Regions from separate parts of the Paenibacillus sp. tmac-D7 genome, predicted to be linked through region 1. Evidence: riboswitches for the same ligand, from Rfam matches in the RefSeq annotation. Region 1 holds a riboswitch; each other region holds the start of a gene.
The links. A riboswitch is a leader RNA that binds a small molecule or an ion and turns the genes downstream of it on or off. The one in region 1 is predicted to bind cyclic di-GMP.

Region 1 (10,376 bases):
GACTATAAGGATCGCGGAATGGCTGCATACTCCGAGTTTCAGCAAGCCGAATTTTCCAGCGAGGCTCGCGGGTATGAAGCGACCCGTCACCAGCGCGAAGTAGGAACGGGTTACTTCGACGAGGTGTCGCAAGTGATTACGGGCGGTACCTCGTCTACCACAGCGCTTGAAGGCTCGACCGAGCAAGAGCAGTTTACCCATTGAGGACAGTCGACCCAAGAAGGAGAGGAATCGGATGGCCGGTAAGACGCTGCCGACAGGCATACAAATAACGGGCGAGGTTTCCAGCCCTGAACGGGAACATATCCTTTCGGCGGAAGCGCTTGAGTTCGTGGCCGAATTGGAACGCAAGTTCGGCGGGAGGCGGCAAGAACTTCTGCGCGAGCGCGACGTCCGGCAGGCTCGTATCGATGCCGGAGAACGACCCGACTTTTTGCCGGAGACGGCATCGGTTCGGGAAGGCGACTGGAGCATTGCTCCGGTCCCTGCGGATTTACAGGATCGACGCGTCGAAATAACGGGCCCGGCCGGTGACCGGAAGATGGTCATCAATGCGTTTAACTCCGGAGCTTATGTGTATATGGCCGATTTTGAGGATGCCAATTCGCCGACATGGGACAACTCGATGGACGGTCAGGTCAACTTGCGGGATGCGGTTAACGGTACGATCCGGTATAGAAATCCGGACGGAAAAGAATACCGGTTGAACGACAAAGCGGCGACTCTCAAGGTGCGCCCCCGCGGATGGCATCTCGAAGAGAAGCATATTCAAGTGGACGGCAAGCCCATTTCCGCTGCATTGCTCGATTTCGGACTTTTCTTCTTTCATAATGCGAGAGCTTTGCTGCAAAAGGGCAGCGGACCTTACTTTTATTTGCCGAAAATGGAGAGCCATCGGGAAGCCCGGCTGTGGAACGACGTATTCGTCCATGCCCAGGATGCGCTCGGCATCCCTCAGGGCACGATCAAGGCTACGGTGCTGATCGAGACGATTTTAGCGGCTTTCGAGATGGACGAGATTTTGTATGAATTGCGGGAGCACAGCGCAGGCTTGAATTGCGGCCGGTGGGATTATATTTTCAGTTACATCAAAAAACTGCGCAAACAGCCCGACGTCATTTTGCCCGACCGCGGTCTTGTTACGATGGAGACGCCTTTCATGCGATCCTATTCGCTGTTGGCCATCCAGACCTGCCATAAACGGGGGGCGCACTGCATCGGCGGCATGGCTGCGCAAATTCCGGTGAAGAACGATCCGCAGGCAAACGAAGAGGCGATGCATAAAGTGCGCGCGGACAAATTGCGGGAAGTCAGGAACGGCCACGACGGAACATGGGTTGCGCATCCGGGGCTCGTTCCGGTCGCCCAAGAGGTGTTCGACGAGCATATGCCGTCGGAGAATCAAGTGGACCGCCAACTGACGGATATCCGGATCGCCGCGAAGGATCTGCTTGAGGTGCCTTTAGGCCCGATTACGGAGAAGGGCGTTCGTACGAACGTGAGCGTTGGCCTGCTGTATTTGGAAGCATGGCTGCGCGGATATGGAGCCGTTCCCATCCACAATCTGATGGAAGACGTGGCGACGGCCGAAATATCCAGAGCCCAGCTGTGGCAGTGGATTCATCATCCGAAAGGGGTGCTGGAGGACGGCCGCAAGCTGACGGCAGATCTGTTCCGCCAAATTCAATACGAAGAGCTGGCGCGTATCGAAGCCGAGCTGGGCGAAGATACGCTCCGCACCCGGAAATTCGACGTGGCCTCCGCGCTATTCACGCAGATGACCGTCTCGCCGGAGTTTGAAGATTTTTTGACGCTGCAAGGCTACCGGTATTTAGATTAACAGAACAGCATCCGAACAGCATCCTTTTGGGGATGCTGTTCTTTTTGCGCCAAGTATACTATAATTGTCTAAATATTATAGTACAGTTCGGTGGGGTGCGGAACATGAACCTGGGCCATTCGGAGCTCAATACGAAGCATGAGCAAATTACGAAATACATCGAGTCGTTGAGTGTGGGCACGAAGCTGTCCGTACGGAAAATCGCTCAAGAACTGGATGTCAGCGAAGGAACCGCTTATCGGGCTATCAAGGAGGCGGAGAACAGCGGATTGGTCAGTACGAAACGCCGGATCGGCACGATCCGCGTAGAGAAGAAAGAGGAGCCCCACATCGATAAGCTGACGTTCGAAGAAATCGTCAATGTGGTGGAAGGGGTCGTGCTGGGCGGAGCGGCGGGCATCCAGAAGTCTTTGAACAAGTTCGTCATCGGCGCCATGCAGCTCGAAGCGATGCTTAAATATATTGAAGCCGGCAACCTGCTGATCGTCGGCAATCGTGTACAAGCCCATATGTGCGCGCTCGGTCAAGGCGCGGGGGTATTGATTACGGGCGGATTCGATACGACTCCGGAGGTCAAGAAGCTTGCCGACGATCTGGAACTGCCGATCATCGGTACGACTTTCGATACGTTCACCGTGGCGACGATGATTAACCGGGCGATCGAGGACCGGTTGATCAAGAAGCAAATTATGGTCGTCGAGGACATCATCCGCAAGGATTCCCCGGTCTATTCCTTGCGGCCGACCAATACGGTGGAAGAGATGCAGGAGCTGGTCGTGGAAACGACCCATACCCGTTATCCGGTCGTGGATGAAGAGATGAGACCGGTGGGCATGGTGACGACGAAAGATATCCTGGGGGCCAAGCCTTCCGAAACGATCGGCAATTTAATGACGCTCCATCCGCTTGTCATCAGCGCGCGAACGTCCGTCGCTTCCGCCGGTCATACGATGGTGTGGGAAGGCATTGAGCTGCTGCCGGTTATTGATGCAGAGCGGCGCATGATCGGCGTCATCAGCCGTAAAGATGTCATGAAAGCGATGCAATACATGCAGAAGCAGCCGCAAAATGCGGAAACGTATGAGGTACAAATTTGGTCCGGATTTGAAGAATTGCGCGACAAGGACGGCAAGCTGTTCTTCAAGGGGACGGTAACCCCGCAGATGACGAATTTTGAGGGCCTGGTCTCGGAAGGCGTCTTGTCGACCGTCATCATCAGGGCCGCTTACCGAACGGTACAGGAGCAGAAGAAGGGGGATTTGATCATCGACAGCTCCTCCAGTTATTTTCTGGTGCCTTTGCAAATTGACGATGTGATCGAAATCATACCGACGATCGTTGAGCTAAGCCGCAGATTTTGCAAAATGGATCTGGAAATAAGAAGCAATGGGATTCGAGTGGCGAGAACGATGGTAACGGCGCGCATTTTGTAAGGCCGCCGTCCCTGGAGTTTCATCGATAAGGAAGCACTGGCGATGCGCGAAGGCGCAATCGGCCGGTGCTTCTTTGGTTAAGACGCATACACCTTTCACGAATGTTATATAATAATGAATAAAAGTCTTGAACTGTTTCGAATACTGTTATATAATAAAACACATCAGATCAAAATATTATATGATAGTGGAGGGTTTTATGATGATGAAATCAACCCGGTTTCTAGAGACGCTCGAGCCCAAATGCTGTGAGAAGTGCGGACAATCGGTGGAGCAGCTTGCAGATTGTCACACGAACGTTTGCTTTCAATGCAATGAGTCGAACTTTTATCCGTTATCCCCGGTCAATACAAACAAACCGTTTCACACCGTTGTTTACGAATGAGGGAGGGTGCAGCCATCGCAGCCGTCCAAACAACAGAAGATCGCAACCCATGAAGCCAATACGGTTCGTGCGGGTGCGATCTTCTTTGTTGTTTTTGGGATCCCCCAAACGCAAACGAAATCGACAGCTTGGGTCATGCGGTATAGAAAAAGCCGGACTTTCCAAGAGATCGACTCTTGAAAAAGCCCGGCTAAAGCCATGATGGCGGTTTATACGACCGTATACCTTCGAATTACCTGCTGAAGCTCCTGCGCCGAAGCATGCAGCGCCTCGGCGGATGCATGAATTTCCTGCATGGTCGCAAGCTGCTCCTGCGACGATGAGGACACCTGCAGCGCATTGTCGGCGGATACGCGGGAAATGCTGACGATTTCGCCCATGGAGGCGGTCACCTGCTGCGTACCGGCCGACATTTGCTCCGCGGCCGCCGATACTTCTTGAATTTGATGGGCCACATGCTCGACCGCGCTCATGATCTGTTCGAACGCGTCACCGGTTTGCTTGATGACCTCTTGACCTCGTTTCGTTTCAAGTACGCCTTCGTTCATATGTACGGACGCATCCTTCGTTTGCCCTTGAATGTGTTGAATCAGCTCGCTAATTTGAGCGGCGGCCGTCTTCGTTTGTTCTGCCAGCTTCTTCACCTCGGAAGCGACCACCATAAACCCGGCCCCGTGTTCGCCGGCTCTAGCGGCTTCAATAGAGGCGTTAAGCGCCAGCAAATTCGTTTGGATGGCGACGTCCGTAATCAAGCTGCTGATGCTGCCGATTTCTTGCGATCGTGCGCCCAGCTCCTCAATGACCTTGGCGGAAGTGTCGACGTGCTTGTAAATATTTTCCATCTGCTTGACAGCCTTGCGGACAGCGTCGTTCCCTTTCTGCGCAAGCTGGGACGTTTGCGTTGCGGCTTCGGAGACACTGGAGGACGTCTCGGCGATCCGCTGTACGCCCTGAGCCATTTCTTCCATGGCTGTGGACGTTTCTTCCGCGCCCTTCAGCTGTGTATTCGCACCCTGGGCAACTTCCTGAATGGCATCCGTGATCCGATTGCTGGTCTCGGTCGACTGGGAAGCGCTTTGCGTCAGCGACTGGGCGGAGACCGCCACCCGTTCCGATACGGTAATGCTCGTCTGAATGGCGTTGCGGAACGCCTCGGTCATCTGATTGAACGAGTTGCCCACAATGGCAAGCTCGTCCCGGGTTTGAAGCTGTACCCGCGAGGTGAGATTACCGTTTGTCACTTCCGTGGCCGTTTGCTCCAACGCGGAGACGGCTCGTTTGACTGACAAATAAAAGCTGATAAAAATGTAGAGCAAAGCGAGCGGGATGAGCAGACCCAACAAGACGAACAGCGTGTTCTTCTGATGCAAGCCAGTCAGCCTCGTCTGCAGCAGATGCTCGTAAGCCTTCAGCTCGGTGTCGTAATGAGTTTGAGTTTGCTTGATGAGATTGGACAGGTCATCGAATACCGCTTTGGGAGTCTGATCTACTTGTTTAGGTATGATGATCTGATTGTTTATCCAGCGATTCAGTTGGAGTACGAGCTGGTTATGCTCCTGCCAAGCATCGAGAAGTTCGAAGCTCAGCATCTCGTTCTCCGTTCGGAGCGATTCAAGGTTGCCTTTAACGGTATCCATCGACGTGCGGATTTGGTCCAGCAGCGATGTCAGGGTTCGTTCTTCCGTGGTGAAAATCGGCGTCTTTGACCCCGCGTAATGAACGGCCAGAGCACGTGCTCGTCCGACGCGATCCATCAGAGTGGGAAATTGGCGGACTGTCGAGTCCATTAAATAATAGCTGTCCAGCTGGGAATCGAGCACGAGATGCGACGCATTGCCGATTTTCGTGATGATCGCCCGGGTATCCGTCAAGATGGCACCGTATTGGTCCAATGCATCTTGACCCGTGAGGCTGACGCCCCTTCCTTTCAGTTCCGACCATTTCGATTGAAGAGCTTTCCATTGTTCCGTCGAATTCAAGCTCTCGCCTAACCGGCCATCCAATTCGTTCAGCCCGGCCACGATTTGATTCAGGGCTTCCTCATTGGCGGCTAATTGGGACTTCAAATCTTTATCGCCGTGAATGGAACCGACAATCAATGCGCGGTGAACATCGACCGCGATCAGAAAGTCGTTTAACCGGCTCACGTACTCCAGACCGACCTGCTTTTGCTCGGTGAGAGCGATTTCTTTGGCGGACGCGGACAATTGCAAATACAAGAAGATGCTGAGCGGTACGAGCACAAGCAGTCCGATTAATAAAAACTTACTGGCATATTTGAAGCGGTTCATAAGCCCGATGCCGGGGGTGAAAATAATGAGGAACTTCTGACTGCGCTGAGTTCGATTGCCCTTTACCATGCTAATGCCCTCCTGATTGTTGATTGAATACATAAAAAAGAGACCAGCCATCACCGGTCTCCGCGCCAGGTACCAGAGCCGAGCGTTCGGAAGCTGGCTGGCATACGAAACTCCCGTTTCGTGAAGCCCCTGTAGCTTTGCGGCCTGCACTTTCGTACAGTGTGCCTTTTCGTGTCTTATTTCCTAGATCCAGTCGTTTATATGAGCTTATCATACTATTATGTAATAGAATTGTAAAGATTTGTAGAAAGTTGTTCCATAATGTAGAATGGAAGGGTTTTTCGTCTTAATGCTATCGCACTAGAGTCGGAGAGCGGCGGCCGGCTTTCGCCTCCGGTGCAGGTCCGGATTTGCGCAGCCTGGCCGCTTGGGACGCATCCTGCCGCTTTACTTCGCCTTAAAATGAACGACGGCGCTGTACGACAACTTGCCCGCATTGGGATCAAATACGGTGTGGTGCTGAACGGCAAATACGTCCAACATGAGCGCTTTGTTGTTTTCGATTTGCTGGTCGATTTGACGCTCCAGCGATTTCAAGTCGTACGCTTGAAAAAACTCCACCTTGTTTTCGATTCTTTCCAAACGGAACTCCACGGTAAATCCTCCTCGATCTCGGGTAGTATGCTGCTCTTATGATCACATCTTAACAGTATGCCGGGACGGATGCACGTACTTTCCGTTATCGGCTCCTCCCTCCGCGAACGCCTATCCCATCGCCTGCATAGGATGTAGGGCTTCACGAGTCAAGGCGGGAGGGTGGTTTCGAGTGGATATTCAACTGGTTCCTCTGCATGGCGTGTACCTCGCGTTTATCGTTTTCAGCATGGCGCTTCTTAATTATGAGACGCGACACGGCCATGATTTGCGTGGTCGGGATTTTGACGCTCGGCCTGCTGGCTACGGAAACCTTAAGCGTCTCCGTAGCCGGTATTTTTAACAGCTTTATTTATGCCACGAAGGAATTGATCGGCACCATTTTCATTATTTCCATCATCGTGGCGATGAGCAGGGTGTTGATCCAAACCGGCGTGAACGAGATGATGGTCGCGCCGCTGACCCGATTTTTGCGTACGCCGGCCTTAGCGTTCTGGGGGATCGGTCTGATTATGATGGTTCACCGAACTGTTCGGCAAACCGCCTTCCCCAAGGCTCGTACGGCATCGTCAACGACCTTGGCGTTGCGCTCGCTCACAATGTTCCGTTAAACGATGCGGTTGGTGCCCTCACGTTGGCCGTTACGGGTGCGATTACGGGTCTGGACGGCTCCGGGTTCTCCGGCATCTCGCTCGTTGGCTCGGTCGCGCAGCTGTTTGCAGGCGCAAGCGCCGCAGCTGCGGCCACCTTGACCGCGCTCGGGCAAGTGGCGGCCGTCTGGGTGGGCGGCGGAACCCTTATTCCGTGGGCGCTCATTCCGGCGGCGGCGATTTGCGGCGTGAGCCCCTTCGAGCTGGCGCGGCGCAATCTGAAGCCGGTGCTGATCGGCTTGGCGGTCACGACGATCGTGGCGATGTATCTGATGTGAGCAGGGAAACCGCGTTCCGGCAGCGAATAGATGAAGGTATATACTTGGGGATGAGGCTATGAATATAAAAAAAGAGCAGAGCTCTTCGTGAGCTCTGCATGTTTGCAGTCAAGCTATGAGATAATAAAATAATGGCCTAGAGGTATTCCCCTTATTTAATCACGCGACGTGCTGTTACGTAAGTCTTGTCCCAAATGCTGCCTTTAAAATTGGAAATGGTAACTCCCACGCCGACTTTATACGTATGAAGTATTTTTCCGTCGCCCATATAAATGCTGACGTGATTAATAACCCCGTCTCTGTTCGTATCCGAGAAGATTAAATCGCCCGGCTTCAACTTGCTTTTTGGAACATAGGTGCCAGCTTTAGCCTGGTCCCTGGACGAACGGGGAATGTTGATGCCGTTTCGTTTAAATACATATTGCGTGAACGAGGAGCAGTCAAAGGCTTTGGTATTTCCGGCTTTAGCTCCGAATTGATAACGTGTCCCGAGATATTGTTTACCCGTTGAGATCACTTTGTCCGCTACGGAAGCATTGCTTGCGACGGCCGCTTGAGCCGACTGAGGCGCCAAGAACATGCTGCCCGAAAAAAACAGGGAGAGGCTAAGGCTGACTCCCACCAAGGTTTTACCGAGACGGTTTTTCTTCGTGTTGTTCATCTCTTATTTCCTCCCTTTAGGTTGTTGTTTGGATACGGCTTGTCCGCAAGAACAACGATACCATATCTTAAACTTCCATGAATTACCGGCGGTCGGAGCGAAGCCCTTCGCGCCTGGGATGAGCCGCTACTATTAAAATTTCATTAGAAAAGTTTAATGAAAAATTTCTTGACATCGATAAATCTCAATAGCAGGGGGAGCTAAGCATGGTTTCAAGCCAAAATGACTTGCAGGAAGGGAGTCCGGGGAATTTGGCCCAAACGCAGCTAACGGATACGAATCAAGTCTTTGCCGGCATTAGAGGATGGCTGAGCCTGCCGGCTGTAGGCCTTGTTTATTCGTTGGCGGCAACGCTTGTCAGTTTGTTTATGAGTGACTCGAATGCTGCGGTCAGCAAGCCGCTTTATTACTTTTCTTATACGTTAAGCCTGCTGTCGATTCCTGTATATCTGATCCTCATTGCGAAATGGTGGAAGAGAAGCCGGACGCTCCCAAACTTAATGAAGGCTTATTATCTCGTAAATATAGGGGCTAGCTTGATGATCGCTATGTATTTGTACGCCGTTCAAAAGGAAAGCATCGATGAGATGAAGCTGGCAGCGAATACCGGCTTGACGGTAATCGTATCGTGGATCTGGATGATGTATTTTCATATATCCAAACGGGTAAAAGCTACTTTTACCGAGTAACGGTTTGATGAACGGAATTCAAGCCGTTAGAATCGTTTTCCCGCAAATGGGGTATACTCGTCGTAAACGTTGCAGCCGCGGCCGCCTCGGGCATTCGCTGGGGCGGAGCCGGATGCGCACTTTGCACCTTTGTGGGGGCCTTCTGCTGGAGCGCCTGATTTAACAAAATGTTTACATAGTTCACGTATGCGGTTAACATCCGTCTTCTATCCTATACCTATAGACTGAAGTACTCTCAGGAGGCGGATCTCATTGAAACATTGGCTTAAGAAATACGCTGCTCACCTCATGCTGCTGATCCTTCTGAGCTTGACCGCTATCCCGTTTGAAGCGATTGCGGGAAGCATCGGGCCTGCCGCGGCATTCCGGAACGAAGTCTTGCGTACGTCTACCGGGGAAGCGCCGCTCGTATCCGTAATGGAAGCAAAAGACCTCCCCGGTCAGCTCGTCACCGTACAAGGGGTCGTCGTGAAGAATCAGGTGCGAATCCGCGGCGGGAAGCGGTCGGTCCATATTCAAGACGAAACCGGAGGCATTCACATCTATGATTATCGGGGTCCCGATGCGAAGGCGGGGAATCGGATTCAGGTGACGGGCGTGGTTGGCGACCGCCAAGGCCTTCTGGAGATTCGTCCGACAACCGCCCCGATTCAGGTGCTGCAAAAGAATAAGTCCGTACCTGCACCGAGCTCACTGCAAATGGCCGATTTGAATCATGCCGGACGAGCGGAAGCGTTGAAAGGACAGCTGGTAAAGCTGCCCGGACAAATGAAGGAGCTTCCTGCCGGGCCCACGGATGGCGTTTACCGCATTCCGGTCGCGGATGAAGCAGGGAACGTCATTACGCTGGTTGCGATGGAGGGTCTGCTTGATCTTCATGAGATTCGAGTTGGGGGCACCTATGAAATTACAGGCATTTTGAGTCAATACGAAACGTACGAAATCATTCCGCAGAGCCCTGCAGATCTGGTTGCGATAAATCCGAACAAATAGAACGACCTATTCAATGCCGGCTGCTGCTTCAAGCCGGCCTTATTTGTTTTTCTCAAGGAAGCTTCCTATAATGAAAGAATCACACGTTTACTAACTTTAGAAACAGAAGGCGGAATGAAGCAATGTTAACGGTTACCGGATATGAAGTGGAATTGATCAAGGACCCTTATGGAATATTAGCGGGCAAGCGGTACGAGTTCGTCCTGGATATCGAGGTGCCCGAGGATGACGAATTGTACTCCGAACAGGGCCTGTATATTCGGGTCATTTATAAAGTCGAAGAAGACAGCAGCGGAATTGTCAAATACGAAATTTTCGAGCGAACGACGGAACGTTATCTGGAGTTTGAGATGGAAGACGATGAGATTGCGCTCGTGGATGCGTTTTGTAAAGAGCATTTGGCGCAAGCGGCGGAGTAGGATAAGGGAATGCCGACAGGCTCTCCCGAATCCCAAACCCGTTCGACCGTTTACAGGGCCTCTTCTTCGTTCGG
Region 2 (10,376 bases), on a different contig from region 1:
TATCACAACGGCAGGGCGAAACGACTACAGCTTCGACTTTAAGTGTACGTATGTCGATTCGCGGGAAGTAAAGGTCGATCTGGTCGATGTGGAACGCGATGGCAACAATGTGGACGAGCGCACGGACGTGATCCAGACGTTAGTGGACGACTACGTAAGGCACATCCATGAATGCGCGCAGCAGCTTCATGCGCTGACGACGCGTTAAGAGGGAGGCATTGAACGATGACGAAAAATAAAAGCAACGTAGATAAAAATTTGCAGAACGTGGTTAAAGACCTCGAGCATATTGCCGTTACGAGTCATCAAGCGCAGCAGGTACAGCAGCAAACGAATGACCATCGCCATCAGGATGCGCTTAACCACGACAAGAAGCACGCCCATGCATCCGGTATCTCGGATATTCAATAAATCTAGAGGGGGCTGAATGATTATGCCTAAAGACATTCCGCAACCGGTAAACCCGCCGAGCGGCCAGGAGAATCAGAACGAACAGCGTCAACGGACCGGACCAAAGCCGGGCTCGAAGCGAATCAAAAACGAAAACCACAGCCGTCAAAATAACGGCGAAGGCTAAAAAAATCAGCCTCTTACCAACTAAAGCGCGGCCGCATCAAAGATATTCGATGCAAGCTGACGCTTTAGAGAGTAGGAGGCTGTTTTATTTGTGTGTGAGGGGCTTAGTTGTGAGAGAGCGTTAATTGTTTTTTTCGACGATTTGAAAGCATTCGTTGAGTAAAATTTGCGCCATGGCCTCATTATCCGTATACCCGTATAACAAAGCGCCGCCGGCGATGGCTTCGCAAACATCATCCATTAACGTGCAAATGGAAATCGAAAACTCATCATAAACGATGTAGAAAGTGTTTGCCGGCATCTCCATATCCACCTCGGGTTTATTTTTTCGAGATTTATCCCTTATTTTACCACGAGGTAATTAAAAAGAGAACAAGCAACCTTGAATTCTAATGTTTTTTTTAGCATATTTACGTAAAATATAATGATTTTTGCGAGAGGAGCATTTTATTCTAAAAAAGCGTAAAATAAATCATGTAAATTTGAAGGAGGATAGCGGATGATTATCTTGAAAACGAAGGAAGAGATGCTGAAAATGCGTAAAGCGGGTGCCATTCTATCAGCATGTCATAAAGAGATCGCAAAAATGATTCGTCCGGGAATAACAACACTCGCGATTAACGATTTTGCCGAGAAGTTCATTACGGATCATGGAGCGGAACAAGTGACGAAGGGGTTCAAAGGGTATCCCTTCGCTACCTGCGCTTCGGTTAATGACGTTATTGCGCACGGATTTCCGAATACAGAACCTCTTCAGGAAGGCGATATTGTCAAAATGGACATCGTCTGCCGTTACGACGGGTGGTGCGCCGATACGTGCCAAACGTACGCCGTCGGGAACCTTTCGCCGCAAGCGGCACGGCTGGTGCAGGTCGCGCGGGAATGTCTGGAGCTCGCCATTCCTCAAGCCGTCGTCGGCAACAGGATCGGGGATGTAGTTCATGTCATTCAACAGCATGCGGAACGAGCAGGCTACTCGATTGTCCGCGATCTGGTCGCCCATGGGATCGGACGGTCGATGCACGAGGAGCCTTCCTTTCCGCATGCGGGGAAGCCGGGACGCGGCTTTCGACTGCAAGAAGGCATGGTGTTCACCATCGAACCGATGGTGAACGCCGGTAAGCTGGAAATGTTCATTGATTTCGACGGGTGGACGGCACGTACGGTGGACGGCAGTTTATCGGCGCAATTCGAGCATACGATTGCCGTTACGAAAGACGGACCGTGGGTGTTAACGGAGTAAGGAGAAAGAGAGAAAATTCGGAAACTAAAAGAGCCCGCCGGCACGATCCAATCGCAGCTGCGGGCCCTTCTTCGTTTGTTAGGACGATGGGGAACAGTTATCCTTACGACGTTCGTTTGTCTCTTCGTCGTTGTCATTTGCGGCTACACCGGTTGTCGTTACGGTTGCCGTCGCATCGGTCTTCACATCATTAATGCCTTCGTTGTTGTAAAGGTAAATTTCTTCCGTTTGATCCTGCTCATTGGCCATCCGTATCACCTCCGCCCTAGTGTTCCGCGGGGGGACGAGCCTTATGCGCCGGATGTAATGGACTTTACGTCCCCGAGAGGACTCGAACCTCTATCGGTCCTTTAGGAGAGGACTGCTCTATCCTGTTGAGCTACGGGGACTTGAAACAAAGTTATTATAACATACCGAAGGGCATGGAGGGAATCCAGACAAAGACATCCGCATGAAAAAAATATAAACCATGCGCTTGCAGGGTTTTGTAAAGCTCGATTCGTCTAAGTAAACAGGAGAGGAGGGGGAGAACAATTACGGAAGAAGCTTGGATTGCGCGCTTGATGGCGGGCGACCGGGAAGCGTTCCGCGAGCTTGTCGACCGTTACGGCCGTTATTTGTTTCAAGCGGTGTACGGCGTGCTCCATTCGGTGAAAGACGCCGAAGACGTGACGCAGGAAGCGCTGATCAACATCTTTGCGGCTCTCCCCCAATACCGGCATCAAGGATTTAAATCATGGATTACACGCATAGCGGTCAATAAGGCGATCGATTATAAGCGATCGAAGGAACGCAAGAAGGAGCAGCTAACCTCCGATTGGGAGGAGCTTGAGCCGGTTGCGGCCAGAGTGGGCCCGAATACCGTCGAAGATACGTTGCTCGAACGGGAGAAGCGGGAGAGGGTGCGCAATTATGTGGACCAGCTGCCGGAGCATTACCGGGACGTCGTGTACGCCTTTTATATTGAGGAAAAATCGTATCAACAAATTGCACAGGAACAGCAGATTGCGTTAAAAACCGTAGAATCGAAGCTGTACCGGGCCAAACAATATTTGCGCAAAGCATGGAAGGAGGAGGATCGGGGATGATCCACATTTCGGAGGAAGCATGGCTGCTCTATATCAACGATGAGCTGTCAGCCGATGAGCGGGACCGCTGCGAGGATCATATGAAGGCATGCGACCACTGTTTGGAGCTTTATATGACCTGCCTGGACAAGGCCGCCGAGCGTCTGCCGCAGCCGGATATGCACACCTTGACGGAAATAACGATGCTGCGGTGGGACGAGCATCTTGAGCAGCAGGCGGATCGTTCACATGGACACGACGCTCATTTGCATCATAGCGCATACCGGCGAGCATGGACGCGGCACCCGATCTTCCATTATGCGGTGGCCGCGGCGGTTACGCTCTTATTGATGGGCTCGGGGGTGTTTCAAATTTTCACCCAGCAGGTGAATGCGCTGGATCCGAAATCGCATGCGGAGGCGGATTCCGTAACGTACCGTTCATTCAGCGACCAGCTGATGGACAAAACGATCGGGATGCTCGATGCCATTCAACCGAAACAAGAAGAGAGAGGGAAACGTGATGAATAGACATAAAAACCCTACCGTAGCATTCATGTTGTCTCTGATTCCGGGTCTAGGTCACTTGTACATGGGCCGCGCATTGAAAGGCGTTCTATTCGGTGGGGCCTTCTTGGGATCGTTGGTCATGACTTTATTCCTGCTATCGGAAAATATAGAAGAAGTGGCAGTCGCCACGCTGATCATTGCCTTTCTGATTTGGTTCGGCAGCCTCTTCGATATTGTGCGTACGATTGCTGCAGGACCGCCCTACCCGGCTCATGCCGAATGGGGATCCCCTAATCATGCCGGCAGCCGTTCCTATGGCCCTGAGCAAGCTTCTGAGCGGCCGTATGGGCCTGAAGCTATGCCGCGACACATGGAGCGGGAGCGGCCTTCGGAAGGGGAACCACCGCGATATGGCAGCGTGCCGCCGCAATATCCGTCCGGCAGCGTAAGCGATCGTCACTTTACGATACTTCTATCCTTCCTTCCGGGACTCGGACACTTCCAGCTCGGGCTGATGCAGCGCGGTCTCGCGTTCCTGGCGTTGTTCTTCGGTCTGGGGGTTGTAACGGTTTTTTTAACCGCGGTGACGAATCAGGATGATTTCCTGGTCCTGCTGGGCGGGCTGCCGATTATTTGGCTCTATGGGTTATTCGACTGCGTCCAGCAGTTACACCGGAAGCAGCGGGGCGAGACGCTGGTTGATCGGACGATATTCGAGGATTTTCAGGACGGCCGCGAATCGGGCAAGAAAAACAAAACGATTGCGATGCTGCTGTCCATGTTTCCGGGAGCGGGACATATGTACCTTGGCCTGCAAAAACGGGGATTGCAGCTGATGGCGGCTTTTCTGTTCAGCGTTTATTTTATGGATGCGCTCCGGTTGTCGTTATTTTTGTTCTTGATTCCGATTCTATGGTTTTACAGCTTCTTCGACGCGCTGCAGCAGATCTCGAAATCCGGCAGGGAGCCGTTGACGGATGCACCCATCGTGGATTGGCTCGTCCACCGGCAGCGTTGGATCGGAATCGGATTGCTTGGTCTGGGTTTGTATTATTTGCTGGATCAGGTGCTGTTGAATATGCTTGATCTTTGGCTGCCGAGAGAAGTACGGTCGCGGGTGTTGAACTGGTACCATACCTATTTTCAAACCTTTATCGTTTCGGTACTGCTGATTGGCGGGGGGATACGCCTATTATGGGGCGGCAAGAAAGGGAAGCGGGGGGAGTAGATTGAGAAAATGGCGCGTAGGCACGTTGTCGATGGGGCTCACGCTGATCGGCTTCGGAGTCCTCCTGTTCTTATCGCAATGGCAGGGACTTGGCGCATTCACCAGCTTCATCCGCTGGTGGCCGATTGTCCTTGTGCTGCTTGGCCTGGAGATCCTCGCGTATGTGTTCATCGCCAAGAAAGAGAGCGAGGTCATCCGGTATGATTGGATGAGCGTCCTGTTCGTCGGGGTGTTGTTCGCCGGCTGTTTCATGTTTACGATGCTGACCGGTCTCGGGGTGACGGATGAAGTACGCAAACTCGTAGGCGAAGTCGAGGTCACGGCGGATTTGCCCGAACTGCAGGAACCGGTAAATCCGGCCATCCAAAAGCTGGTCGTGCAAACATCCGGCGAACCGGTTCGCATCGACAAAACGGCGGAGCGTTCCATGCACCTGTTCGGCACTTACCGAACCCGCGTACAGGAAGGAGACCGTCCGACGGTCGACAAGGAGCAATTCTACACGGTGCGAACGGTTGGCGACACGATGTATGTGCAGGTGAAGCGTCCTCCGGTCTACCGCGGCCTGAATTCGGTCTACCCGGAGATGTCTGTTACGTTAGTGCTACCGCAGGACGTGCAGGTTGAAGTGCAGGGCCCGCATAACGAATCGAACCCTGGCTAAGAGTCGAAAATATCGAATAATCCCCTTCGGGCCGCTATGTATGAAATAGAGCGGCACGAAGGGGATATTGTTTAGGACCCTGGCCTTAAGGAACCAGAACGGGAGGCTTCCGGTGATGGGTGCCCTGTTCATAAGCGTAGGCCAGTTTAATCAAGGTTGCTTCATCGAAGGCACGGCCCAAAAATTCGATGCCGACCCCCAAGCCATCCGTCGTATAACCGGCCGGTACAGTGATAGCCGGGAAGCCGGAGAACGGGCTAACAAAATAGACTGAAGGGGAGAGAGAGGGAAAACAACGGGAGAAGAGAGGGATATCGGAATTTGGGCATAAAAAAATTGCGGTTTACGCCGCAATTCGTAGTTCATATAGGATGGTCGAGACGACAGGATTTGAACCTGCGACCTCTTGGTCCCGAACCAAGCGCTCTACCAAGCTGAGCCACGTCTCGAACTTCTGAAACGATTATATTTTAGCATGGGTAAATAGGCGTTGTAAAGGGAATTAGGTTACGTCTTCCCCCTTAATCTGCGGAAAAATTGGGTGAGCATGGAACTGCATTCTTCCTGCAGAACGCCTTGAATCACGTCGACGCGATGGTTAAATCTATCTTCCTGCAGCAGGTTCATCAGCGTCCCCGCGCAGCCGGCCTTCGGGTCCGGGGATGCGTAAATCACTTGCGGAATTCGCGCCTGGACGATCGCTCCGGCGCACATCGGACACGGCTCAAGGGTCACATAAAGCCGGCATTCCAGCAACCGCCAGGCGTCCAGCTGTTCGCTCGCTTGTTTAATCGCGATCAGTTCGGCGTGGGCAAGCGGATCTTTGGCCGTTTCCCGGACGTTATGACCGCGGCCGATAATGTCGCTGCCGCGAACAATGACCGCTCCGATCGGCACTTCGCGGCTCGCTTCGGCTTTCCGCGCTTCTTCGATTGCCGCCCGCATAAAATACTCGTGTTCTTCTATGGCTATCAATCGTTACACCTCATTCATCATTAGTCATTCGTCGATTGCGGGTAAGAAAAACGAACAAGCATTCTTACTCACATACTGTGGATAAGTATGTGGATAAATAGGATTAATTTCTTATCCCCATTGTAGGTAAATCGCGCTTGTAGGGCAAGTCCGGGTGTGGATATATAAGTTATCCACAGAACGGTTAACATGTGAATAATTTTTTTACGGAAAAGCGCTGTTAATTTTTTGTGAAAAGTGTGAATTTTCTTGAAGGGAATTTAGGAAACACCTATAATGAGATCAAGATGTGGGCATATGTACCCAAGTTCGGTGATGTGAAGTTTAGTTAAATAGTCGTTATCATTCGTTTTTTTGACAAACTTGTCGAAAGGCAAGGACGCAAAGCTTAGGGTCTAAGGTCTTCTTTATTGTGGATGACGACAGCCTGGCCGCCGATTGGGCGCACCGGTGAACAGACTGTAGTCTCGCATGTTGAGATGCAGCTTATTTTTTACCGAAGACATGAGAGCGAAAGGTGGTAACGAAGGTGATGAAGTCCGTTACGAGTGAAAAAATATCCTACGAGTTTACCCACGAAACGTATAGAAGCCCAAGCGGAATTCTGCTGAACAGCCGGGTGGCGGTGGAGAAGCGGGATTTCGTTTCGACCGGCATTTTGACTTATGCCGAGGGAGATATTCTTGAAGTTGAGATTTCGGAATACAAGGCGTTCGAGCTTGGGGATACGGTTAAATTAACGGTCTATTCACCCGGCGGAATCTATACGTTTCAATCGACGGTCGTGGCTAAAGATCAAGGAGCGCTGATGGTTATCAACCCCCCTCAGAATCGGAACCGGTTCGCCGAGAAGCGGGAGAACCCGCGGGTCGACGTCAAACATGACGGACACCTGCTCTCGATCCGCGAACCGAATGCGGAGATCCAATTGTTGAAGGAGCATGTCGCGCTGGAGGTTCGAAATATTAGCATCAGCGGGCTCGGGTTTATTTTGCCGAGCGATATTGAGTTAAGCAAGCATGCTATGGCCGACGTTCGGCTGGACCTGGGCTTCGAGATGCCGTGCCAAGTCGAGATCATACGGTTGGATCCGGGAGAAACCGTAATCTATTACGGAGCGCGTTACATCGACATGCCAACGGACAAAGCCAATGCGCTGCGGGCGTTTGTGTTGAAAAAGCAAGTGGAAAACCATTTCAGTTCGAAACGGGACGATTTTAACAAACGTATATTCAAATAGAGGCCGGCAATGCCACGGACTTCTTGCAGGGCGCTCGCATATGCTGATCGTAAGGCAAGGATTCTCGTCGGATCGGCTGGGGCCCCCAGCGCCCGAGACCTTCCGAAATGTCCGCAGGGTGGTGAGCACGGTGGCTTTTGTTATGAAATATGAGATCATTCCACGCTATTTGACGGGGCCGAGCCAGCGGCGTCCGAAGACGGCGTTAGCCCGCTGCCGGTTTATGGTGGCCCACGATACGGGAAATCCGGGGTCAACGGCCGCAGCGAATGTGTCTTATTTTGAAAATACCCGCAATGAAATGTCATCTTCCGCGCATCTGTTTGTGGACGATAAACAGATCATCGAGTGCATACCGTTCCTGACCGGACCGGCTGAGATTGCCTATCACGTCGTGTACAACGTAACGACCGATAACGCGCGTTACGGCGACGACGCCAACGACGCGGCGGGCGCGGTGGAGCTTTGTTACGGAGGCAGGATCAGCTTGACGGAATCTTACAAGCGGTACGTATGGGTGCTTGCGTATGCTTGTTACCGGTACGGACTAAACCCGGCTACCGATATCGTCGGGCACTATATGCTGGATCCGGCAAGGAGAAGCGATCCGCAGGAGCCGCTGCGGCTGCTCGGCAAGACGTTCCAGAGCTTCGTTCAGGACGTTGTGAACGAGTACCGGGCCAGCCTTGTGACGGAACCCGCGCCGGAACCGCAGACACGAATTAGCGCGGAGGATGCGAACAAGATCATCGGCTTTCTATCAGCCTCCTATTTCACAGCGGAAGATCAGGCGGCCAAGGCGGAGTTCCACAGGCTGGCCAATGAGCTTCGCCGTATTTCGGGGCAGCCGCCGCAGTAACGCGCCCGTCACCATGCCCTCTTTCCGAATGGAAGGAGGGTTTTTCCCATAGGGAGATGACACGGGGCCTACTTTTGGGATATAATATAATGTCAGGATTTGAAATTCCGTTCAGAGCATAAGGAGCTGTTTATATATGAGTCTTTCTTGTGGAATCGTCGGTTTGCCGAATGTCGGTAAATCTACGTTGTTTAACGCCATTACACAGGCCGGTGCGGAGTCGGCTAACTATCCGTTCTGCACGATCGATCCGAATGTCGGCGTAGTGGAGGTGCCGGATGAGCGCTTGACCCGCTTGGCGGAAATCGTCGTGCCGAATCGCATCGTGCCTACGGCGTTCGAATTCGTCGATATTGCCGGATTGGTCAAGGGCGCAAGCCAAGGCGAGGGACTCGGCAATAAGTTCCTTGCCCACATCCGCGAGGTGGACGCCATCGTGCATGTCGTACGCTGTTTCCAAGACGAGAACATTACGCACGTTTCCGGAACGGTCGACCCGATCAGCGATATCGAGACGATCAACCTGGAACTGATTTTGGCGGACGTGGATTCGGTGGACAAAAGAATCGATCGCTCCCGGAAGAACATGAAGGGCGGCGACAAAAAATATGCGCAGGAAGTCGAGTGTCTCGAACGCATTAAGGAGGCGCTCTACAACGATAAACCGGCGCGCAGCGTCGAGCTGAGTGATGAGGAGCGCTTGCTGATCCGCGACCTGCACCTGCTGACGATGAAGCCGGTGTTGTATGCGGCGAATGTCAGTGAGGCGGAGGTTGCGGACACGGACGGCAATCCGTATGTGCAGAAAGTGCGCGAATACGCGGCGCTCGAAGGCGCGGAAGTGGTTCCGATCAGCGCGAAGGTGGAATCGGAGATCGCTGAGCTGGAAGGCGAGGACAAGCAGATGTTTCTGGAGGAGCTGGGCCTTGCCGAATCCGGGTTGAACCGGTTGATCCGTGCCGCTTACAGGCTGCTCGGGCTGTACACATATTTTACGGCAGGGGTACAGGAAGTTCGCGCATGGACGATCCGCAAAGGAATGAAAGCGCCGCAGGCGGCAGGCGTAATCCATACCGATTTCGAACGCGGCTTTATCCGCGCTGAGGTTGTCGGTTACGATGATCTGATTGGTTCGGGCTCGATGAATGCTGCAAAGGAAAAAGGTTTGCTGCGCCTCGAGGGCAAAGAATATGTCGTTCAAGACGGCGACGTCATGCACTTCCGTTTCAACGTTTAGCTAGGCTAAGAGACGGTCCAAGTGCCTGCAGCCTTGGCGCGAGGAAGCGGGAAGATCAGCGGTGGTCGGCATGAAGAAGACGCCTGCTCGGAGCAATGGGTGTTGAAGGACAGGATGGTCGCTTAGTAAGGAAAAACGGGTTACGGAAAGAAAGGATGGATGACGAATGCTGGATCGGTTACAAGCTTTGGCTGACCGTTACGATAAGTTAAGCGAGTTGTTGTGCGACCCGGATGTCGCGTCGGATTCCAAGAAGCTTCGCGAGTATTCCAAGGAGCAGTCGGATCTGCAAGAGACGTATGAAGCTTATACAGAGTATAAGAGCGTTATGGAACAATATGAGGCGGCGCGGGCGATGCAGAACGAGAAGCTCGACGACGAGATGAAAGAGCTCGTCAAGATGGAGCTGGAAGAGCTGTCCGCGCGCAAGGACGAGCTGGAAGAGCGGATCAAAGTGTTGATGATGCCGAAGGATCCGAACGACGATAAGAACGTAATCGTAGAAATCCGCGGCGCGGCCGGCGGCGATGAAGCGGCTTTGTTCGCAGCCGATTTGTATCGGATGTATACCAAATTCGCGGACGCGCAAGGCTGGCGGACGGAAGTGCTGGATGTGAACATGAACGATCTCGGCGGGTTCAAAGAGATTATTTTCCTCGTGAACGGGAAGGGCGCTTACAGCAAACTGAAGTTCGAGAGCGGCGCACACCGGGTACAGCGCATACCGGCAACAGAGTCCGGTGGACGCATTCATACGTCGACGTCGACGGTTGCAGTG
Region 3 (10,376 bases), on a different contig from region 1:
AATAAGCGGCGCATGTACCGCTCCAGAAACCATGCGTCCGCCAACCAACCGAGCGGGCCGCAAGGCGACGTATAGTCGAACGTATCCGTCATCCGCGTCCCCTCCGCCTCGGGCATAAACGTATGCTCGTGGTAAAATCGCGCAAACGCCCCCTTCACCATCTCGTCGACGAACCGGTGCGGCTTGTCCATCTCTGTAATCTTAGCCGTCAATTGCTGACGCACGCCGAAGTGGACGGCCTCCCACGTCACGGTTTCGCCGAGCTCGATCAAACCGCTCGTCCTCCCGCCGATTGCCCGTTCTTGCGACCCCGACATAGACAGCATATGAACGTCGATGCTGCGGGCCAAATCGAAGCAAAGCTCCGGTGGGGCTTCGATAAACAATTCCATCCGAATGACCGGCATTCCCCTTGCCACCTCTTTTCCTTTCTTACCCGGCGTAAGGCGGAAGCCTGAAGGCGGCGATCCAGACGCACACCCGGCCCTCGTCTCCCCCGCGCCGGCTCGCGATAACGAAACGCCCTCCTCCTGACCGATCGGCCGACGGAAGAGGGCGCTTGCTCATTTCATATATTTAGACTCGACTTTTTTGCCAAGCAGCCACATGAGACCGAACACGCCCAAAATAAGCGCGATTTTCCAAGGCTGCTTAAGAACGTCGGCCAAGTCGTTGCCCGCCAGCGAAACCAGAAAAATCATGACCCCTTTACCTAAAGCGGTCGCCGTGAAGAACGTATGGAATGGCATCCGCGATAACGCCGACACGACGGTGACGACAGCCGACGGCGTAAACGGGAAACAGGCAAGCAAGAACACCGAGCAAAAGCCGTGCTTCTCCAGCCAATGAATCAACTGGCCCGTTCTCGGCAGCTTCCGTTCCAACAGCCCGCGCAGCCGGCCTCCGAACGTCCGCACGACAGCAAATACACAGGACGCTCCGCCTACAACCCCAATCCACGAAAGCAGCACCCCTTCGCCCAATCCGTAAGCGTTGACATTGGCAATCAAGATCGCGACGAGCGGCAGCACCGGGAAAAACGACTCGACAAGCGGCGCCAGGATGCCCGGAATCGGACCGAGCGCCTCGTACTGCTTCAACCACCCCTGAATATCTTCCCATGTCAGCGCGGATATCGCTTGCGTCCACTCCATGCCCGTTACACGACCACCTTCTGCTTGTACTACTTTACAATATAGCCGAAATTCGCGCCGAATCAAAGAGGCGGGATGTTGCCCGGAGAGGGCGTCACGTCAGGGTCAGCCGCCGGATCAACTCGGTCCAGGCGGTCTTCCGGCTTATGAGAGTACGCCTGCCGTAAACCGCCGTTCGCCGCCCCGAATACAGGCTTGGCACGAATGCCGCGCACGGAGCGACTGCTCTGCCGCGTGAATCAGAGCTTCTCCGCGCTGAAGGCGAAGCCGCATGCGGTAGCGCCTGCCATGGGCGGTCCGGACACGCCTTCAGCATGCGCCAGACTCCCTTCCCGGGCACCCGCTCAGCTCGGCCGGTCCTGCAAACGCAGCTGCTGCGAAGCGAATTCGCGGTACAGCGGGTGCGAGGCGAACAGCTCGTCGTGCGTCCCGACGCCGGTGACCGTCCCCTTCTCGACAAAAACGATTCGATCGGCGTCAATGACCGTAGACAGCCGATGCGCGATCACGAGCGTCGTTCGGCCCCGCATCAAATTGTGCAACGCCTGCTGCACCACGATCTCCGACTTGCTGTCGAGGCTCGACGTCGCTTCGTCGAGCATCAAAATTTGCGGGTCGCGCAGCAGCGCGCGAGCGATCGCGATACGCTGGCGCTGGCCCCCCGACAGCTTGAGGCCGCGCTCCCCGACCTCCGTCTCGTAGCCGCCGGGCAGCTGGCCGATAAACTCGTCGGCATACGCCATCTGCGCTGCCCGGTCGAGCTCCTCCGGCGTCACTTCCCGATCCAGCCCGTAGCTTATATTCTCGCGAATCGTTCCCTCCACAAGCGGACTCTCTTGCGAGACGTACCCGATCCGGCTGCGCCACGAAGGCAGCGCGTACCGATCGATCGGAACCTCGCCCAGCTTAATCGTCCCCCCAGTCGGGCTGTAGAATCGCTCCAGCAGCGAGAACAGCGTCGTCTTGCCGCTCCCGCTCGGACCTACGATGGCTGTAACCTTGCCTGGCTCCGCCGTGAACGTCACCTGTTTAAGCACAGCTTCGCCGCCCTTGTAAGCGAATGACACGCCTTCCAGCACGATCGGCAGGTCGGCTCTTTCAAGCGGAAGCCCCAAGACGGACTCCTCTTCCGCCTCAAGCGTCTCGATGATGCGTTCGGTCGCCCCTTTCGCCTTCTGGAACTGTGTGAAAAACTGCGTAATCTGCGTCGTAGGCAGCACGATTTGGAACAAATACAGCAGGAAGGCCACCAGCGCTCCCGCCGTCAGCGCGCCGGACGATACCCGAAGGCCGCCGTAACCGATGATCAGCACGAACATCAGCATCATGACAAAGGACATGACCGGCGCGATCCCGGCCTGCACCTTACCTTCGCGGATGCCGTAACGGAGCAGCTTCAATATGCCGCTGCTCCCGTTCTCAAACTCCCGCGTTTCCGCGTTAGAGGCTTTCACCAAGCGAATTTCCGACAGCACACGGGTCAGTACGGACGTGAAATCGGCCGTCTCATCCTGCAGCCCTTTGGAAATTTTGTACATTTGCCGGCCCAGCGGCACCAGGACGGCGGAAGCGAGCGGAAGCGCGATGAGCAGGAGCAGCGTCATTTTCCAATCCAGATAGAACAGCATCACGAGCGAGCCGACAATGGAGATGATGCCCGTGAAAAAGTTGGCCGAGTGCTCGGTGATCAGCCCCTTCAATACCCCGGTGTCGTTGGTCATGCGGCTGATCGTTTCGCCCGTCTGGTGTTCGTCGTAGTAGGAAACAGGCAGCTTGAGCAGCTTCTGCCACAACCGGTGCCGCAGATTGGAGACGATTTGCTGGCCGATCCGGCTGAGCAAATACGTGGAAATGCCGGCTGTAACCGCCTGCGCGATGAAAGCGAGACCGATGCCGGCCATTTGCACGGCATTCAGGTTCGCGAGCGAGAAGTTATCGACTACATGCTTCGTCAGCAGGGGAATCACGAGTCCCGAGAGCGTCGTGACGAGATTGAGCGAAAGCGCCAGCGCGAGCAGCGTCTTGGACGGCTTCGTCTGTAGAATAAGCCGGACGAACGGTTTCCAGCCGGCTGTCGATGGAGAGGTTTCTTGTGTCATATAAAGGAAATTCCTCCTTCAGATCGGGTGCTGAATGGTGCGGCGCTCTTAGTTCGCCCGATGCTTCCAGTGTACCAGTGCGGCGTGAACGATATATGAACAAGGCGTGCCGTCTGTCCGGCAATCGGCAGCAGACTGTGCGCGGGCGCGGGTGGGTAAATGCTACTCCCCAGCATGCCATACTCGCGGTCGAAACACAAAACTCACGAACGTGCTTCTGCTTGTCCCTGATTCTAATCTTATATTGCCATCCGCCCCTAAATGTCCCATACTAGAGTTACTTATGAAATTAAAGTGGAGGTGCTGCTTTATGCAAATAGACGTCTACTCCGATATGGTGTGCCCTTGGTGCCGGATCGGCAAGCAAAACTTAAAGGACGCTTTGGCCGCATGGTCCGGCGGCAAGGAAGCGACGATTCGCGTCCGCTCGTTCCAGCTTGATCCGTCGCTGCCGCCCGAAGGACTTCCCTTCCACGACGCGATGGGCAAAAAGATGGGCGGTCCCGCCGGGGTAGCGCAGGTGACGGAGCGCGTCACGCAAGCGGGCGCGGCGGTGGGCGTCACCTTCCGCTTCGATCGGGTGACCCGGATGCCCAGCACGCTGCTGGCGCATCGGCTCGTCGCGCTGCTGCCGGAGGATCGGCAAGCTGCGCTCGTAGACGGGATCATGAAGGCCTACTTCGAGGATGGCCAGGATATCGCGCAGCTGGAGGTGCTGCTGGCTATCGCCGCAGCCCAGGGACATGCCGCCGAAACGCTGCGCAGCCGCCTGGAGCAAGGCGAAGGCGCCGAGCGGGTGAACGCCGATCAGGAAGAAGCGGCTCGCATCGGCGTTACCGGCGTTCCCTTCTTCGTGTTCGATAACAAGTACGCGCTCTCCGGCGCTTATCCCGCTGAGCAAATGATCAAGGTGATGGAGCAAATCGTCTCCGAAGCACAAGGCTAAGCCGTTAGCCAGGCGCAGCCGTAAAACAAAAAAGCAGCCGTCGTTCCCGAAGGGAGGCTGCTTTTTTCCGTTATGAAAATCAAATCCCTTGTTCTGGCCGGCGATGCGCTAGCCCAAAATTTTGGAGATCGCTTCGCCTACCCGATCTTTCTGAAACGGCTTCACGATAAAATCCCTCGCCCCTGCTTGAATGGCCTGCAGAACCATCCCTTGCTGCCCCATTGCCGAGCACATGATGATTTTGGCGCCAGCGTCTATGCTCTTAATGTTCTTAACGGCTTCGATCCCGTCCATATCGGGCATTGTAATATCCATCGTCACCAGATCCGGGCGAAACTTCTCATAAGCCGCAATGGCTTCTATGCCGTTCTGCGCTTCGGCCACCACCTGGTGCCCGAACTCGGTTATCATCTGCTTCAGCATCATGCGCATGAAAGCTGCGTCATCCACGATCATAATGTTAGCCATCCGTTGTCTGCTCCTTCGAAATTAAAATGAACTGCCGATCAACAGCAGCCGGCAATCATGAGCGTAGGGTTGTCGGCTAATGAAACTTCTTGTCCCGTCGTCAGGTAGCGAACGACCGGCCGCTGCATATGATCGGTGATTTTCGTCACGATCGCGTTATCGCCGGTTTGCATCCGAATTTTCGTTCCTGGCGGGTACGAGGGAACGGCTCTTACGAAAGCCTTGACCACATCCGCGTTATAGTTGATGCTGCTCGTAGCCATGATGCGTTCCATCGCATCGTGAGGAGCCGCATCCTGCACCGAGATCAGGTTCTCGTACAGATTGCACACGCCGCAAATTTGCGCATACTCGTGAAAGGTTGCCCCGGAGATGCCGCGCGGGTATCCATGGCCGTCGAGGGTTTCATGATGTTGATACGCAATATGCGCCGACAGCAGACTGAATTCGCGAATGCCGCGGATCAGGTTGAAGCCGGCCTCGGGATGCCCCGTCTCTTGTTGCGCCGTCACTTTGCCGATATCGTGAAGCAAACAGCCTACCGCCAAATCGCGAAGCATCAGGTCGTTGTAACCGAGCGCCTTGCCGACCTGGAGCGCCAGCAAAGCCACGTTGACGGCATGAGCGTAAGGCTTCAGCTCTTCCGCAAGCGTTCTCGAAGGCACCGGGATGACGACCGGCCGGCTTTGAACTTCTCTGATCAGACGGCTGACGCCTGTCAGCACATTTCGGATGGGAAAAGCTTTTTTCGCCTTGACGGCGGCATAAGCCTCCTGCACGTTGTCGATGACATCCATCCAGGTGGGCATGTCCATCATTTCTTCCAAGGTGATCCCCTTGGACTCGGCGTCCTCAATGATCAATTGCTTGATGCCGACCTGGATCAGCTTCTCCAGATACCTCGGATGAATGGTGTTGTTGGCCGCAAGCAGCATGCGCCGCTTGTTGTCGTATACGGGCTGAGCCAGCATCATGGCTTGTTCGTTGTATTCGGTAATCGGGATAAATCTCATCAAGCTCACTTCCCTTTTCATCAAAGTCGATTGGTTTGTCCGATGCGCCGCCGTTGAAGTTCCTTACCGCTGCTCCTCGTTACTCGACCTTCAAAAAAGAAACTACCTCAGCCAAATATCAGGTAGTTTGTCGCGATCTAGCCTCGATGGCAGCCCAGCCGTCATAGCTTCCGCATTAGACCTGTGGCTTTGCGTCCTTATCTTTCAATAAGTTTGCCTTTACATAGGTTGTTAGAACTAATTTCCATATAAACTCTTAGCTCAGCATAGCACATACGAACTAATATTGTAAATAATGATCACTTTTTGTCGAACAAAAAAACCGCCCGAAGCGTCGGACGGTCCTGCCGTATAAAACTTATGCGTTCGCACTTTTGGTTTTTCTGCCTGGAGCCACGAATTATGTTGCGTTTCTGGCAATCGCCGGGTCAGGTATACTGCACCAAGTGGCTTACCATTTGGTCGACGAGGCTCTCGTGCACAGCGGCGTTGTTCATCAGCGGTTGGCGGGTGCGGATGAAGAAGCAGTTTTTCTTCGGGCGGTCCCGGTTCAGGCTCCGCCAGTGATGCTCCAGCTCCGCGCAGCGATCCTCCGAATCGGCAATATCGACCAGGAACACCACATGGTCGCTGTCAAGCTCGGACAGCTCCTGCACCGAAGCGACATCGAGAAAGCTCATGTTCCGGACAAGTGCCGGTGGCGTCACCTGCAGATCGTCGTAGAACAAATCTTTCATCTTCCGCATCTGCATGCCGAATACGCGAAACCCCAGACCCGAAGCGTTGACAAGCAGCACCGACTCGTCCCCGAGCCGTTTGCGCACCAGATAACGCGCATTCTCCGTCTTCACTTCGAAATAGGACAGCCAACGCTCGGCTACCGTCGATATGTCGAGCGCCCGGCTAATATCGAGCAGGCGTTCTTTCCAGGAATAACGCTTCCAGTCGAGCATGACGACCGGAGCGATGCGGGACAAGGCGCGATACACATCATCCGTTACCGGCGGGATGAAGATGAGCTCCGGTGCCTCCACCGCTACCTTGCGCAGTCCCTCCTCCGGAGCTTCCCACCACCCGCGTTCCAGAACGAGATGGGGAGTAATGCCGAGCACGGATAGATCTCCGAGGAAGATCGGCGCCAGACAGGCGATCTTCCTTCTCGCCGACAACGCATATTCGGTCGGAGACATCCCCATATGCTTCTTGAACAACCGGCTGAAATAGTACTCGTCCGGATACCCGACCGAATGCGCCACATCAAGGATCGGCAGCGAGGAATCCGCGAGCAGCGACAAGGACATGTCGAGCCTGATTTTCGTCATGTATTTGTGCGGACTCAGCCCTGTATGGCGGCGGAACGCCTGATAAAACCGGCTCGATCCGACCCCCGACAAACGCGCGATCTCCTCCATATCGAAAGGATTGTTATACCGCTCCACCATATACTGACGTGTCTGCTCGACGTAATCCAGCAGCTCCGCCTCCGGCTGTTTCGGCTTTTGAATTGTCGTCATGTAGGCCGCGGCTAATCCGTACAGATGCGATTGCAGCTGATAATAATGAGCCGCGTCGTCGCCGGAGTCTCCGATGAAATCTTGAATCCAGCTCCGAACTTGAGGAATGCGGAGGCGGATCAGCTCCAGACGTTCCGTGAATATCGGCAGCGGTGAAGCCGGTAAGACGTGGAGCTTCTTCGGCACGCATTGGAAGCGGATGACGACCAGAGCGGCCGTATGATTGGCCGACAAGTTATCGAACGTGCATGCGCTGCCCGGAGGAATGAGGAACAAATCGCCGCCGAGCACGTTGCCCGAAAGCCGCTGACCGCGAGCGCGCAGCGTGACGCGAATCTTATCCTGCTGTACGAAGCCGAAGGCGTATTCGTCCCCTGTCGAGACATCCGCTTGCGAACGGCATGGGATTTTCAACTCTTCCGTGCTCATATATTCGAACAAAAGCTGGTGCAGTTGGGTGCTGTCGTACAACATTCTGCATTCACATCCTTCCGCGTACATAGAAAATAGTAGTGATAATAAAAATCATTGTCAACAAGCTGCTAAATGTTACCTGGAGGGGCAGAAGACATGGATCACGATCGGCACGACAGTTCGGAGCGATCCCTGGCCCCTCGGCCTCGGGCAGGCAAGGAACGCTTCTGCCCCGCTTACGGCTCCCTATGTGTTATGATTGATCATACCTACGCTCGAACAAGGAGACGATGCCGATGCGATGGAAGGCCCTATACGCCTTGTTCCTTATCCTAGGGTCAGCGATGCTCGGAGGGTGCAGCGTGACACACTCCGTGTCTACCCCTGCCGTGAAGGAGCTGCGCCAAGATCTGCGGCAGCTGAGTCCATCGGTGCAGCGCGTTCACGTTACATTCACGCGCCCCAACCTGACCATCCGGGCCGACACGGCAGGGTTGCCGGACCCGGCTGTGCTCGAAGCGATGCTTGAGCGGGTGAAAGCTTTCGCCACTGTCGAGCACGTCAACGAAGCCGCCCATTCCGTGAAGTGGGAGCTGGAAGTGTCCTACGTTCACTTCACGGTGAACAGCGACGGCAACGCGGAGACGGCGGAAGCCGCCTACTTCGCCCGCTATTTCCGAACGTCCGACGCCTCCGACGATTCCCCGGACAACATCGAAGCCTATCGGACCTGGTACGAAATGAAGAAGCCGTAAGCGGAGCACGATGAAATCGGCTTCGCTTACGGCTGGCTGCGGGGCTCGCCCCCGTCAAACAGTAAAGCTTATTTGCCCAAGAACGAATTTAACATCCAAACGTGCTTCTCAAGCGCCGAGTGAATACCGAGCAGCAAATCGCCCGTCGTCTCGTCCTGAATCGATTCGGCGTATTCCATGCCCAGCTTCAATTCGCCGATAATCAGGCTGAAATCGTTAACGATCACCTCCACCATCTGTTCGGCCGATTCCTCTCCGGCGGCTTCCCGGACCGATGCGATTTCCAGACTCCCCGTCATCGTTGCAACCGGCTTGCCCCCTAAGGCGAGTAACCGCTCGGCCAGTGCGTCGACGTGCAGCCCAGCTTCTGTGTACAGTTCCTCGAACTTCGTATGCAGCGTAAAAAATTGCGGACCCTTCACATACCAATGATAGTTGTGCAGCTTTACATACAGCACCGTCCAGTTGGCAATTTGTTTGTTGATCATATCCGTCAGTTGGTTTCTCATTTAAAATTCCTCCTCTTATTTTTCAAATCGGCTTCTTAGATCGCAATGCCTCGCTCCGGCCGCTGCAGGACGGCACATGCCTTACAGGTACCCGTTACTTCCAGGAAAATACTGTGCGCCTGAAACCCCGGACTCACCTCGATGGACGGCAGGGGCAGCGCCCCCGTATAATCCGTCACCCTTCCGCATCGGACACAATACAGATGATGATGCGGAAGCACGTTCGTGTCGTAACGGGCGATTCCGGTTTGACGTACATAAAACTCCTTCAATAAGCCCAAATCGCGCAGCACCCGCATATTTTTGTAAATCGTCGTAATGCTGACGACCCTAGGATAATCGGCATAAATGGCTTCATATAATTCCTCGGCCGAAGGATGGGACAACCTGGCATACAGGTAATCCAAGATGAGTTCACGCTGCGCCGTCATCCGGATACCGGATGCTTTCAAGCGCTCGACCGCTTCTTCGATCGTCACGTTCATGGTATCCCGCCTTTCCATTCGCAATTGCTGTTACCCTCCCGGTGTCATACGGCTTTCCGATATCGATACCCCGTTCGTCGGCCAATGGCACACTTTATCCCGAATCGGCCCGGTAGAAATTACAGTGATCTGCAGCAGGCGAGCCTTGATTCGAAGTTAGTCCAGGTTGTTGCGTGTTCATGGTTCCAACCTCCTTTTATATTTAGACTCAGTCTAAATCTATAAATTGATAATACCATCGAATACCCGTCCGTTCATGAAGGAAAGATGATGTTTTCATGAAGATAGGATGAAGATCCTGCTAACAAGCGTTAGCGGACGATTACTCGTCCGCCAACCGGTAGCCGACACCGCGTACGGTGACAATATAGATCGGAGCCGCGGCGGGATCGCCGAGCTTTTTACGCAAGCTTTTGACATGCACGTCGACGACGTTGCTGCCGCCGAAATATTGACTGCCCCAGACGCGATCCATAATTTCCTCGCGGGTGAGAACGGCTCCACCCTCCTGCATCAGCAGAAGCAGCAGCTCGAACTCTGTTTTCGTGACTTCGACGCGCTTGCCGCCGCGGGAAAGCGTCATCTTCTTCGGATCGAGGGTCAAATCCTTAAACGTGTAGACGGCGCTGTTACCATTAGCGGTTGCAACCGGCGTCGTCACGGCTTCGGCTTGCGCCGCCGACAGCAGCTCCTCCACCCACTGTACGGCATCGGAAAGCGGCATCGGCCAAACGATCGTTTCGGCATTGGCCAAATCCGCAGCCGGCGCATTCTCCTGCACGAGCCACAGGAAGCGCGCGCGGCTGCGCGTATCGGCGACGGCCGCCTGCAGCTCGGCCAGCTCGCCCGCTTCCGCAGCCGCGGCTGCGTCAATGACGACCAGCTCGAGCGGCAGTCCGTCCATGACGGCCGGATCGAAGCGGTGAAAGACGAGCACATCCAGGCACCGCGCCGTCAGTTCGCCAACCAGTCCGCGCAGCCTCTCGGGGAACAGACTGATGACCGCAACCCGCTGCGTT

Region 2: linked by a shared signal. The riboswitch ahead of FKP33_RS25030 (PilZ domain-containing protein) and the one ahead of FKP33_RS04935 (methyl-accepting chemotaxis protein) in region 1 are both predicted to bind cyclic di-GMP.
Region 3: linked by a shared signal. The riboswitch ahead of FKP33_RS10050 (HD-GYP domain-containing protein) and the one ahead of FKP33_RS04935 (methyl-accepting chemotaxis protein) in region 1 are both predicted to bind cyclic di-GMP.

What each region holds. Positions count from the first base shown of each region.
Region 1 covers NZ_VIDW01000004.1:199,748-210,123, reverse strand. The annotation lists gene aceA (isocitrate lyase) at 1-204, shown strand, start outside; gene aceB (malate synthase A) at 236-1,840, shown strand; gene FKP33_RS04945 (DRTGG domain-containing protein) at 1,945-3,273, shown strand; gene yhfH (protein YhfH) at 3,476-3,658, shown strand; gene FKP33_RS04935 (methyl-accepting chemotaxis protein) at 3,868-6,018, opposite strand; cyclic di-GMP riboswitch class I at 6,104-6,194, opposite strand; gene FKP33_RS04930 (YrzA family protein) at 6,406-6,612, opposite strand; partial or broken gene FKP33_RS04925 (hypothetical protein) at 6,785-7,540, shown strand; gene FKP33_RS04920 (C40 family peptidase) at 7,692-8,201, opposite strand; gene FKP33_RS04915 (DUF2569 family protein) at 8,408-8,890, shown strand; gene FKP33_RS04910 (hypothetical protein) at 9,143-9,883, shown strand; gene FKP33_RS04905 (DUF6509 family protein) at 10,006-10,302, shown strand.
Region 2 covers NZ_VIDW01000066.1:2,744-13,119, reverse strand. The annotation lists gene FKP33_RS25095 (hypothetical protein) at 1-208, shown strand, start outside; gene FKP33_RS25090 (hypothetical protein) at 226-411, shown strand; gene FKP33_RS25085 (hypothetical protein) at 434-577, shown strand; gene FKP33_RS25080 (hypothetical protein) at 698-877, opposite strand; gene map (type I methionyl aminopeptidase) at 1,076-1,819, shown strand; gene FKP33_RS27360 (hypothetical protein) at 1,898-2,068, opposite strand; tRNA gene FKP33_RS25070 (tRNA-Arg) at 2,136-2,208, opposite strand; gene FKP33_RS25065 (RNA polymerase sigma factor) at 2,383-2,907, shown strand; gene FKP33_RS25060 (anti-sigma factor) at 2,904-3,416, shown strand; gene FKP33_RS25055 (hypothetical protein) at 3,409-4,623, shown strand; gene FKP33_RS25050 (LiaI-LiaF-like domain-containing protein) at 4,625-5,287, shown strand; partial or broken gene FKP33_RS25045 (amidase family protein) at 5,373-5,546, opposite strand; tRNA gene FKP33_RS25040 (tRNA-Pro) at 5,660-5,736, opposite strand; gene tadA (tRNA adenosine(34) deaminase TadA) at 5,795-6,262, opposite strand; cyclic di-GMP riboswitch class I at 6,609-6,701, shown strand; gene FKP33_RS25030 (PilZ domain-containing protein) at 6,795-7,502, shown strand; gene FKP33_RS25025 (peptidoglycan recognition protein family protein) at 7,645-8,361, shown strand; gene ychF (redox-regulated ATPase YchF) at 8,498-9,598, shown strand; gene prfA (peptide chain release factor 1) at 9,765-10,376, shown strand, end outside.
Region 3 covers NZ_VIDW01000011.1:16,655-27,030, forward strand. The annotation lists gene FKP33_RS10025 (SRPBCC family protein) at 1-407, opposite strand, end outside; gene FKP33_RS10030 (TVP38/TMEM64 family protein) at 564-1,154, opposite strand; gene FKP33_RS27075 (hypothetical protein) at 1,217-1,369, opposite strand; gene FKP33_RS10035 (ABC transporter ATP-binding protein) at 1,499-3,253, opposite strand; gene FKP33_RS10040 (DsbA family oxidoreductase) at 3,564-4,199, shown strand; gene FKP33_RS10045 (response regulator) at 4,308-4,667, opposite strand; gene FKP33_RS10050 (HD-GYP domain-containing protein) at 4,706-5,680, opposite strand; cyclic di-GMP riboswitch class I at 5,826-5,908, opposite strand; gene FKP33_RS10055 (AraC family transcriptional regulator) at 6,109-7,668, opposite strand; gene FKP33_RS10060 (hypothetical protein) at 7,971-8,363, shown strand; gene FKP33_RS10065 (Dps family protein) at 8,432-8,872, opposite strand; gene FKP33_RS10070 (Fur family transcriptional regulator) at 8,908-9,357, opposite strand; gene FKP33_RS10075 (winged helix-turn-helix domain-containing protein) at 9,680-10,376, opposite strand, start outside.